Regions from separate parts of the Microbulbifer sp. ABF4_107 genome, predicted to be linked through region 2. Evidence: predicted binding sites of a transcription regulator. Region 2 holds the regulator's gene; the other holds the start of a gene.
What was found. Region 2 encodes PhoB, which activates phosphate uptake and scavenging genes when phosphate is short. Its sites were predicted from a motif close to TGTCATAAANNTGTAACA; they were not measured.

Region 1 (5,827 bases), 630 kb from region 2:
CTGTTCAAGGATATCTCGCAAAGCCGGCACGACGATAATATCGACGGCCGTGCGCGCATACTTGGCGCTGGCGCCAGTTTCCCGGCACCACTGTATCTGCGCTGGTTCAGGGACCTGTACAAGAAAGAACAGCAATTCCAGGTGGACTACCAGAGTATTGGTAGTGGCGCCGGAATCACCAACTTTATGCAGGGGCGAATCGATTTTGCCGGTTCCGATTACCCACTGGATGACGAACGCATACAGCGGGTGGAGGGCGGCGTCCTACAGTTGCCGATGGCCGCCGGCGCTATTGTGTTTATCTACAACCTTGAGGGCGTGGAGCAGCTGAAGCTGTCTCGCGAGGTGTTGGCGAAAATTCTGCTCGGGGATATCCGTCAGTGGAACGATCCACTGGTGCAAAAAAGCAACCCGGGTGAAGACCTGCCAGACCGGAAAATAACGTTTGTGGCGCGCGCCGAGGCCAGTGGTACGACGCTGCATATGAGCCGGCATATCGAAGCGTATAGTCAGCACTTTGCCGAAAAAATCGGCGCTTCAAAAGACCCTCAGTGGCCATCCGAGCTGAAGGACAGTGGCAGTCTGATACGCGCTCGGGGCAACGCCGGTATCGCCAGAATGGTCGGCTCGGTGCCCGGTGCGATTGGCTACGTGCAATACGCCTACGCAGACAATGCGAAACTTGCCATGGCATCGCTGGAAAATCGTGCGGGCAATATGGTTGCACCAGGACCGGCGAGCTTCCAGTCTGCACTGAGCAGTTTTGAGGGACATCTGACCCGGCAAAACATTGCCGACCCCGGCGGCGAAAACGGGTATCCGATAATCAGCTTTTCCTGGCTGATCATGCGTAAATCCTATCGCAATCCGGATGTGTTTCCGGCGATGAATGCGATGGTGCACTACGGCCTGGGTGAGGGTCAGGAAGTTGTGGAAGAAATGGGTTATATCCCCTTTCCGGAAAGTGGCCGTAGGAAACTTCTCGAATATTTCGATTCCCGCGGCGCCAGCGGGCCGCTACCACAGCCGCAATAATGTACCGCAGCGGTAACGGCCCGTGAGCTGACTGCGCATGCGCGGTCAGCTGCCGACACTGCCCCCGTCGTTGCGGCGGATCGCAAGCACCGACGGACGCGGCGGCAGTTTGGGATCGTTGTCCGGCCAGCGGTGCAGGGGGTTGTCGAAGGTGGAGTTATCCGCATCCGCCGGGTGTTGCACCGCGACGAACAGGGTTTTACCGTCCGGAGTGAATTCAGGGCCGCAGATTTCGCCACCTACCGGGCAGCCGAAAAAGTGCTTGGGTGCTGCGCGAAGCTCACCCTCGGTCGCCATGGCCCAGAGGCCATCGTGAAAACCGAAATCTTCGCAGCCATCCGTTGCGATCCACATATTCCCCAGTTGATCGAAGGCCACATTGTCCGGGTTGGCGAACCAACCGTGGGCGGAAATATTGCCTGCTTGCTGTTGGCCGTAAGCACCGCGTTCGGCCGGGTCTTCCGCATTGGGGTTACCGCCGAGTAGAAAGGTATTCCACTGAAAGGTGTCACTGGCGTGGTCGCGCAGCCCGCTGCGCCCGGGCGGCACGATTTCCAGTACGTGGCCGGCGGTATTGCGCGCACGGGGGTTGGCCGGGTTTTCATCCCCGGGTTTGCGCCTTTTGTTTTTTGTGAGCATCACATAGGTGCAGTCATTCACCGGGTTGGTTTCGACATCTTCCGGGCGGTCCATGGGGGTGGCCCCCATCAACCTGGCCGCGCGGCGGCAGTCGATCAGTACGTCCGCCTGGTTGCGGAAGCCATTCTCCGGTGTGAGTGGGCCCTGTCCAAAAACCAGTGGCAGCCAGGTGCCGGCGCCACCTTCCCTGAATTGGCCGGCGTACAGTGTGCCCTCGGTCATCAGTTTACGGTTGTGGGTGTTTTCGCCGGGTCGATAAACATCGCTTGAGACAAACCGGTACACAAACTGGTGTTCGTCGTCGTCGCCGCCGTACGCCACGATAGGTTCCCCGGGTTTGCTGACCACGGTAAAACCTTCGTGCTCAAAACGGCCGAGGCTGGTCAACTTGCGGGGCTTGGAATCCGGGTCGTAGGGGTCGAATTCCACCATCCAGCCGAAGCGATTGGGCTCATTGGGCTCGACGGTGATGTCAAATCGGCGGTCGTAGTCTCCCCAGTTGCGGTTGCCTTCCTCGATGCCAAAGGCGTGGTGATTACGCGCTTCCACCTCGTCCGCCACGTTGTCCGGGTCGCCCTGAAAGGCGCCGCCAAAACCTTCCTCGGCGATCAGTACCGTGCCCCAGGGCGTTTTGCCGCCTGCGCAGTTGCCCACGGTGCCAAATACCTGGGTACCACTTGGGTCTTCACTGGTTTGCAGGCGCTTGTCGCCGGCGGCGGCGCCGACGATGTCCATCGCGGTGCTCAGGGTAATACGCCGGTTATACGGGCTGCCCAGTACCGGCTGCCAGCCGTCCTCGGTCAACTCGATCTCTACCACGCTGTGGCCGCAGGCCTGCTGTTCCACTGCGACATGCGCGTCACTGGTGCCGCGCACCGAACTGGCCTCGGTGTATCCCGCAAACATCAGATGCGGCTGTGTGTACTCGTGATTGACACACAGCAGCCCCCGCGCGCTGTTGTTACTCCGGCTGTGCGCGTCGCGATCGCCGGGGGCGGCTTCGGGATCCAGTGGCATAAACGCAATGAAGTCGTTGTTGTAGCCGAAGCGGCGGGACTGCTCCCTGGCGTCGAGCTTGTGCGGAGAAAAGGATTCGGCGAAGGCATCCAGTGGATCGCCCCAGCGCAGTAACAGGTCGGCGCTGTAGTCCTCCGGAAGGTGGTGTTTAAAGTCGAGCTTGTGGGGAATTTCTGAAAATCCCAGATTCTGTGTGGATGCCTTCTTCTGCTCACCGCAACCAGGCAGCAGGGCGGCACCCGTTGTTGCTGCGGTGGCAGCGCCGATGGCTTTGAACAGGGTGCGGCGGGTCAGGCTGGCGGGCTGCTCGTTGCTGGCGACGTCATCTGTGGGGCTTGTCATAAATTATTCACCATTTGGTTCACTTCCCTTTCAGGTGGCAGCAATAGGCCGGAAACGTTCGCTGCGCCTGTGTTGTCGGGAATTGGTTCGCGAATTCGAGAGCAAGATTACAGGCGCAATATGACAAATTTAAAAAAACGGTAACGCAAATTTCACATGCCAAGTCTAGCCTGCGCGCACAAATCAACAGGCCGGGCATGGTTTTTCACGTCATAGCGCCGGTCGTGCAACTGCTTCTTGTATTACAGCCAATTCCATAATGGGGACGGGGAACTATGACTAAGCCTGTATTTAATTTGAAGATGGTGGCGCCTCTTGCCGCAGCTATCATCAGTGTCAATGCTACCGCCCAGAGTGCGGCCAATGAATCTGTCGCAATGAGCGCGAGCTCCGGAGTTGAGGAGATCGTTGTCACCGGTACTAACGTGTACCGCGATCGCACCGACGACATTAACCCGACACTGTCTTTCGACCTGGACTTCTTTCAGCGCTTCGAGCCCCTGACCGTTGGTGAAATGCTCAAGCGCACCCCGGGTGTTGCCTTCACTTCTGATGTTCTTGAGTACGACGCGGTACAGCTGCGTGGTATGAACGCCGAGTACACTGAAGTTCTGATCAATGGCCGTCCGATCCCGGGCCAGGGCGCAGACCGCACCTTCTTTGTTGATCGCATCCCCTCCGAGCTGGTTGAGCGTATCGAAATCATCCGCTCTCCGTCTGCGGACATGACTTCTCAGGGCGTCGCTGGCTCTCTGAACGTGATCCTGAAAGATGGCGCCAAACTGGAAGGTATTACTACCCGCCTGGGTAGCACTTACTACGCCGACTCTGAAGATTTCCGCACCATTGGCTCCGCCGCCATCGCGCATGCCGGTGAGAGTTATGACTTCTGGCTGGGTGCGAACATTCAGGAGCGCTTTAACCCCAAGCGCAAGACCGAAGCCTACTTCGATGAGGAAGTTCTGGAAGGTTATGCCTTCGAAGAGGACACCCGCGATGGTAACGATAACTCTCTGAACGGTTCTCTCGGCTTCCAGCTGGACGACACCTCCGAGGTGCGTTTCAACGCCTACTACGTATTTACCGACCGCACCGAAAACGAGCTGGTTACCGAATACGAAGGTGATGTGATCAGCCGCACCGAGGGTGATCTGGTGGCAATCGCTACTCAGGAAGAGCAGATTGATCAGACCAGCTGGGGTATCGACGGTGTGTACGTCACCGCACTGGGTTCCGGTGAGCTGGAGCTTTCTGCGGCTCTTTCCCAATTCAAGGAAGACACCGTCAACTTCGAAACTGAAGAAGAGTTTGACGACGGAGTTTCCGAAGGTGTGGAAGAGGGCGATGAAGTCCTGTTTATCGAAGACAAGAACTACTCCCTGGAAGGCAGCTATAAAATCGCCCTGGGTGCGACCGAGCTGAAAACCGGTCTCTCCTATGGCGCCAGCGAGCGCACCGGTCTGCAAGCGGGCTTCTTCGATGTGGATGCCGATATCGAGGAAACGCGCGTTGCGCCATACGCCAAGCTGACCTTTGATATGGCGGAGAACCTGAGCCTGGAAGGTGGTCTGCGCTATGACATTTACGAGCGCGAAGTTTCCAACGAAGATGGCAGCGCGAAAAGCGATAGCAATGAACTGCTGCCATCCATGAGCTTGCGCTGGGACATGGATGACGACAACCGTGTGACCGCCTCTGTTGCGCGCACCCTGCGTCGCCCTGAGTTCGACCTGGTATCCCCGTTTGAAGAAGACGAGACGCCGGACGATGAAGACGTAACCGTGGGTAACCCGGATCTGGCTTCCGAGCTGGCCTGGGGCTTCGACCTCGGCTTTGAACACCGCCTGCCCGGTCGCGGCATTCTGGGGGTAAACTTCTTCTACCGCGATATCGACGACGTCATCGAACTGACCGACACCGGTGTTGAAACCGAAGCCGGCGGTGCACTGTTTACCCCGATGAATGTGGGTAACGGTACTTCCCGCGGCGTCGAATTTGATATCTCCATGCCGCTGGCCTTCGTCGGACTGGAAAACACCGGTTTCTACGCCAACTACGCCTACCTCGATTCCGAGATCAAAGATCCGTTCACTGGCGAAATGCGCACCTTCCGCAACCAGCCGGATTCCGTGTACAACATCAGCCTGACCCAGGACCTGCCGGGCTTTGGTGGCGCCGGTATCTCTTACCAGAAGCGCAGCGAATCCCTCGAGACCGAATTCGAGGAATACGTCATCACCGAATACGACGGCAACCTGGAAATGTTCGTCGAATGGAATGTTTCCGAGCAATCGGTACTGCGTTTCAGCGGCACCAACCTGCTGGATCAGGAGAAGGTTGAGTACATTCGCGACTACGGTGAGCCGGTCAACGAAATTCAGTATGAAGACAGCACGCCGACTTACAGTCTGACCTGGCGTTCTGCTTTCTAAGGTTGGATTTATTTCACAAAAGCCCGGTACCGGTGGAAGTCGGTACCGGGCTTTTTGCTATTTTTTATATATCGAACAGATGCGTCATCTGTTTGCCACTTTACTGTAATGCTGTGGGTGTAAATTGCTGCCCACAATATTCACCCTGCCAGGGAAACCCGGATAGTCGAAAAATCATGTCATCAAATACCTTCAAAATTGCCGGTTTACTGGCCTTTACCGGTCTGCTCGGTGCCTGCCAACCTCAAGATGATGTTACCGCAGAGGCGCCTCAGCCCATCCAGTCTCAATCAGCCCTTGTTCTTACGGACGTGGTGTCCAGTCAACTCGCGCCGGTAAGTCTGGCGGGAGAGGATTACTTG
Region 2 (5,827 bases):
CAACCTGCCGGTACCGGTTGCGCTCGATGTGACCGGCGACTGGCCCGAATTGCGGGTGGACACGGTGTTTACCGCCAATACACTGCATATTATGCCGGCCGTCGCAGTGGACACGTTTTTCCATAAACTGCCGCGGGTATTGCAGCCCGGTGGTCAGTTAATCGTATACGGCCCGGTGAAAATCGCCGGCGAGTATATTGGTCCCGGCAATGCGGGTTTTGATGTGTGGCTGAAAGAGCAGGACCCACTGCGCGGGATTCGCGATCTGGAGTGGCTGGATCAGCTGGCGGCAGCCCAGGGGCTGCAGCGAATCGAAAACAATTACCTGCCTGCCAACAACCAGTTGTTGGTGTGGCAAATGAGTGAGAACCGCACTTTGTAGGACCCTGCAGGGAGGCTCCTACAGCGGGCGTTAAAAACGAACAATCGCAGGACAAGGAAACATCACTATGCCCCCATGGTTAGAAACCGCCCTCGCTATCTTCGCCGCTGTTGCTGCCGTGTTTTTCTTCGGTAAATATCGCGAATACGCTGCTGCATTGCACGAATCCGAGCGCATGAAGCACAAGCTGTCCAAGGACCTGGACCGCTACCGGGATGTACCCCAGCTGCGTGCCCTGCGCGACGGGCTTTTGGGCGAACGCAATCTGCCGGTGGATGACGAGGGCCGCGAACATATCCTGATCCGCGACAGCGCGCGCAAGCTGGTGCATATCACCGTGGAAAAGCGCAAATCGGAGGGGGTATCCCCGGATGCTCCAGTGCAGTACACCGCCGCGGGAGAGTCCCGGCAGCTGCAAGAGCTGGAGTAATCGTTGAAGTCTTTCCATGCTGGAAACGAAAAAGCCCCTCTCGGGGCTTTTTTTATAGCAGTCAGTTTTGTAGCCGTCAGCTAGTGGCGGTGCTGGCCTGGGTGAGCTTCTGCCGGGGGAAATTCAGGGTAAAGGTACTGCCGCGGCCGGGTACACTGGTTACGTTCATGTTGGCGCTGTGGCGTAACAGCACATGCTTGACGATCGCCAGACCCAGACCGGTGCCGCCGCTCTCGCGGGAGCGACCGGCGTCCACCCGGTAAAAGCGCTCCGTCAGACGCGGAATATGCACCGGGTCGATACCGATACCGGAATCCTTCACCGAAAAATGCCCACCGCTGGCATCCATGCGCCAGCGCAGTTCAATCGGTCCGCCATCCGGGCTGTACTTCACCGCATTAAACGCCAGGTTGGCAAAGGCGCTGTGCAGCTCACCGGCGTCCCCGGTAATCGTGCAGTCCTCATCGCAGGCCACAGAAATCTCATGCCGCTCACCGCTCAGTGAGCGGGCTTCGCCAGCCACCCGTTCCATCAGCTCGCGCACCGACACCCGGTCGCGCCCACTGTCGCGCTCGGATGTCTCCAGCCGCGCCAGCAACAGCAGATCGTTTACCAGACCGGTCATACGCACCGTCTGCTCACTCATCTGCCCCAGGGGCCTGTCCCAATTGCGCGGCGCCTGGCCACTCATCTGCAGCGTCTCCAGGTAACCCGCGATCACCGTCAGCGGTGTGCGCAGCTCGTGAGAAACATTCGCCACAAAATCCCGCCGCATCTGCTCCAGGTTATGCAGCCGGGTAATATCCCGCACAATCACCAGCGCTTCATCCTGACCGAAGCGCGTAACTTCCACCTGCAGAATCCGCGAATCATCCCCCGGCGCCGGCAGCGTAATCGGCTGCTGATTCGCCCGCTTGCCGCCGCTCATTCGCTCGTACATATGCTCGACAAAACGCGGGTCGCGCACAAAGTTGACCAACGGCTGGCCCGCATCGTCCGGCTGTAAACGCAACATTTGCCCGGCGGCAGGGTTCCACCACGCCAGATTGCCATCGTCCTCCAGCGCCACAATACCCTCGCGCAATGCACTGGTACTGTCCTGCACCCGCCGCAGCATCGCGTGGAGCTTCTGCTTCTCTTTGCGGTGGCGGCGCTGCATGCGGTAGAAATCGTCGGTGATATCCCCCCACACACCAAAATTCGTCGGCGCCGGGCCGCGGCGGCCGTTGGCGAGCCAGCGGTCAAATTGATTTTGTTGCCACAGCAACCAGAAAACATAGGCGGCAAGACCAGCGCACAGCGCCAGCCACCAGTGGCCGCTGGCAAAACCGAGAATGGTGGTGCCGAGGGCGATAATGATAAAGCGGGAAAACTCGCCAATACTGCGATCGAGCATGATGGTTTGGCCATCTTGTTTCAGGTAGGTAAACCCGGTAATAGGAAAAACTACCGAGGTTCTAAGCGAAGGTCGAGTGCCGGGTAGGCGTTTTTGAAAGCGTCGGCGACAGGGATGTCGCCGACGCAGCGTACAGGGAAGTATTCACAGCGGTTTAGCTGAGCACATCCGTGTGCTCAGCCCTACGGGCAGCTAAAGCTGCTGAAAATTGTTCCCGACAATTTTTTCAAAAACTTTTACCTGGTGCTCGGCCGCCACAGGACTCGCTACGGAGCCCTCTACAATTCTTGGGTGTAGGTTACACCCTTTCCGCGGTCTGTACAGAAAAGCGGTAGCCGGTGCCGCGCACGGTCTGGATGTAGCGCTCGTGGCCATCCACCGTCAGGGCCTTGCGCAGGCGACGGATGTGAACATCCACGGTGCGCTCTTCCACATACACGTTGCCACCCCACACATGGTCCAGCAACTGGGTGCGGGTATAAGCGCGCTCCTGATGGCTCAGGAAAAACGTCAGCAGGCGGAACTCGGTTGGACCCATATCCACCGGATTGCCATTGATCGTCACCCGGTGGCTGATCGGATCCAGCACCAGGCCACCCGCCGTCAGCGGCTCCTCCGGCGTGCTCGGGCCCGCGCGGCGCAACACCGCCTTCAGGCGTGCAACCAGCTCGCGCGGTGAAAACGGCTTGGTAATGTAATCGTCCGCACCGGTCTCCAGACCCTTGATCTTGTGATCTTCCTCACCCTTGGCAGTGAGCATGATGATCGGCAGAGAAGAAGTCAGCTCATCCCGCTTCAGGCGACGGGCCAACTCAACCCCGGAAACATCCGGCAGCATCCAGTCCAGCAGAATCAGATCCGGTTTCTCATCAATGACCAGCGCGTGGGCCGCCTGGGCATTTTCCGCCTCAAGACAACGGTAATCCGCCATCTCCAGTGCTACCCGTAACATATCCCGCACCGGGGCTTCGTCGTCGACTATGAGGATCGTCTTGCTGTGCATCTGCCTGCCATACCCTAACTGAAGTGATTGTCATTTAACTGACTATTCTAGAGTGGCCATTTAACGTCACTTTAGTGACAAAAATATGACAGCCGTACGGGAAGCGCGGCTTGCGGGTCGGTGTCTGCGCTTAATTCCACAGGTAGTGGGAAAATATGCCTGCAAACAGCGCCATACCCACCCAATTATTGTTCAGGAATGCCCTGAAGCAGGCTTCTCGTTGCCGTGCGCGAATCAGCCACTGCTGGTAGCAAAACAGCCCGGCAGCTACCGCAACACCGCCGTAATACAGGGGGCCCATATCCGCGCGCCCTCCCAGCATCAACAGAGCCAGGATCACCATGCCCTGCAGGCAGCCGGTCATCACCCGGTCCATGTCGCCGAACAGGATGGCAGTGGACTTCACCCCGATCTTCAGGTCGTCGTCCCGGTCCACCATGGCATAAAAGGTATCGTAGGCCACGGTCCACAGCAGGTTGGCGGTAAACAGCACCCAGGCCACCGCCGGTACCTCATCGGTGACCGCGGCAAATGCCATGGGGATTCCCATACTGAACGCCGCACCCAGCACCACCTGGGGCAGATGGGTGTAGCGTTTGGCAAAGGGATAACAGAAGGCCAGCGCCAGCGCCGGCAGCGACAGCAGAATGGTCAGCTTGTTGGTGGTGAGCACCAGTAAAAATGCCAGCAGCATCAGGCCGGCGAACAGCATCAGTGCGCCTTTCGGGGTGGCGGCGCCGGTGGCGAGGGGGCGCTGGTTGGTGCGCTTTACGTGGCCGTCGATGTTGCGGTCGGCGAAGTCGTTGATGGCACAGCCGGCGGCGCGGGTGAGAATCACACCCAGGGTAAACACTACAAACAGGTGCAGCCCCGGCCAGCCCTTTGCGGCAATCCACAGCGCGGCCCAGGTGGGCCAGAGCAACAGCAGCGAGCCGATGGGCCTGTCCAGCCGGGCCAGTTGCCAATAGGGCTGGATACTGGGCCAGTGCTGCGCGAAGCGCTGCTGGACTTGTTGGCGAATGGCTTGCATGGCAGTTCCCGTATTCTTCCTGTCTCTTCAGATCATTGGCGGTTTGTGGGGATTGAACCCGCTGAGGAAGGTCTCTGCAACCAGCAGGGGTTTGTCGTGCAGCCAGAAGGTGGAGCGGCGGCCCCAGGCGTGGGTTTCGCTCTGGTCCAGTTCCGCCAGCTGGCACTGGGAATTGCGCTTTAGCTGATTGAGGACGATGGGGCCACGGCGGATGTCCGGCTGGCTGAACAGGAGTTCGCCGAGGGGGCGGTTGTCGAGGCTGCGCAGGTAGCGGGATTTGCCGGCGAGGGTGCGCTCGGGAAGGACGCTGCGGGCGTAAACCCAGGGCTGGGTGTCGCTGCCGTAGAGCAGGACTTCGCGGATCAGGGCGCGGTTGCGCTCTTTGAGGTTGAGGGCGCGGCGCTCTTCGAGGTTGGGTGTGTGCCAGCCCTGGTTGAGTATTTGTACGCTAAACTCGCCGTGGCTCAGGTGTTTGAGGGCGGCGGTGAGGGACCCTTTGTGTTGCAGCCAGGGCAGGAGGTGGTCCGGCGGGGTGTGGCCGTGCAAGCTTTCGAGGGGTTGTGGGTGCCAGTCGCCGATGGCCTCAAAGGGGGAGTGGTACAACGCAGACTCCGCGCGGGGTTATGCTGGTTTGAATTAACCGCATTGTACCTGAGGCGGACACGAGGGGAACTCGCTTTGCCCCTTGGGGGTGGGGTGGATATAGTGACGCACTGCCTTTACCCAGTTAAGAGGCTCTGAACAAACCCGGTGGCGGTGGCGCTACCGGGCACAGTCTTGTGAGACACGCCGTGAACCCATCCATGGGGGCTCTGCAAAAACATCCTGTTTTTGAAGGTCTCACAAGACTGTACCCGGTATCACCACCTTCGCCCGAATATAATTAGCGCTGAAAAACGATCAGAAAATCTGCCATTTGAAAGGTGGATGCAAAAACAGGACGGACCATGGGGCTTACCAAAAAAATCGTACTGGCCATGATCACGGGGATCTTGCTTGGCCTGTTGTTCAATGTACTCAACTCCAGTCAGGTGTTGGGTGCGACGGTTACCGGATTTATCAACAATTACCTCACCAATGGCCTGTTCGACATCATCGGACGGATTTTCATTGCGTCGCTGAAACTGATGGTGGTGCCACTGGTGCTGGTATCGCTGATCTGCGGGGCCTGCGCGTTGTCCGAGGGCAGCCGGGTGGGTGTGCTGGCGGGGAAGACGCTGCTGCTTTATTTGTGCACAACGGCGGTGGCGATTTCACTGGCGCTGCTGCTGGCGCTGGTGATTCAGCCCGGTGTGGGTATGGAGCACCTTGCGACGAATACGCAGTTCGAGGCGAAGGAGTCGCCGCCGCTGTCGGATGTACTGGTCAATATTTTCCCGACCAACCCGGTAATGGCGATGGCGGAAGGCAATATGCTGCAGATCATCGTGTTTGCCCTGCTGCTGGGTTACGCGATTTCCCGCAGCGGCAAGCCGGGTCAGCGGGTGGCGGCGTTCTTTAATGATCTGAACGAGGTGATTCTGCGCATGGTGGGTGTGCTGATGGTGTTTGCACCTTACGGGGTGTTTGCGCTGTTGGTGAACAAG

Region 1: a site for PhoB is predicted at 3,153-3,170, ahead of ACYX4K_RS00690 (PhoX family protein). Genes of this name have one in related genera too.

The regions. Positions count from the first base shown of each region.
Region 1 covers NZ_CM149983.1:200,083-205,909, forward strand. Annotated here, with positions in the region: gene pstS (phosphate ABC transporter substrate-binding protein PstS) at 1-1,035, shown strand, start outside; gene ACYX4K_RS00690 (PhoX family protein) at 1,081-3,033, opposite strand; gene ACYX4K_RS00695 (TonB-dependent receptor plug domain-containing protein) at 3,309-5,465, shown strand; gene ACYX4K_RS00700 (phytase) at 5,642-5,827, shown strand, end outside.
Region 2 covers NZ_CM149983.1:3,774,814-3,780,640, forward strand. Annotated here, with positions in the region: gene ACYX4K_RS15470 (DUF938 domain-containing protein) at 1-382, shown strand, start outside; gene ACYX4K_RS15475 (hypothetical protein) at 450-812, shown strand; gene phoR (phosphate regulon sensor histidine kinase PhoR) at 889-2,208, opposite strand; gene phoB (phosphate regulon transcriptional regulator PhoB) at 2,507-3,211, opposite strand; gene ubiA (4-hydroxybenzoate octaprenyltransferase) at 3,342-4,241, opposite strand; gene ACYX4K_RS15495 (chorismate--pyruvate lyase family protein) at 4,269-4,844, opposite strand; gene ACYX4K_RS15500 (dicarboxylate/amino acid:cation symporter) at 5,189-5,827, shown strand, end outside.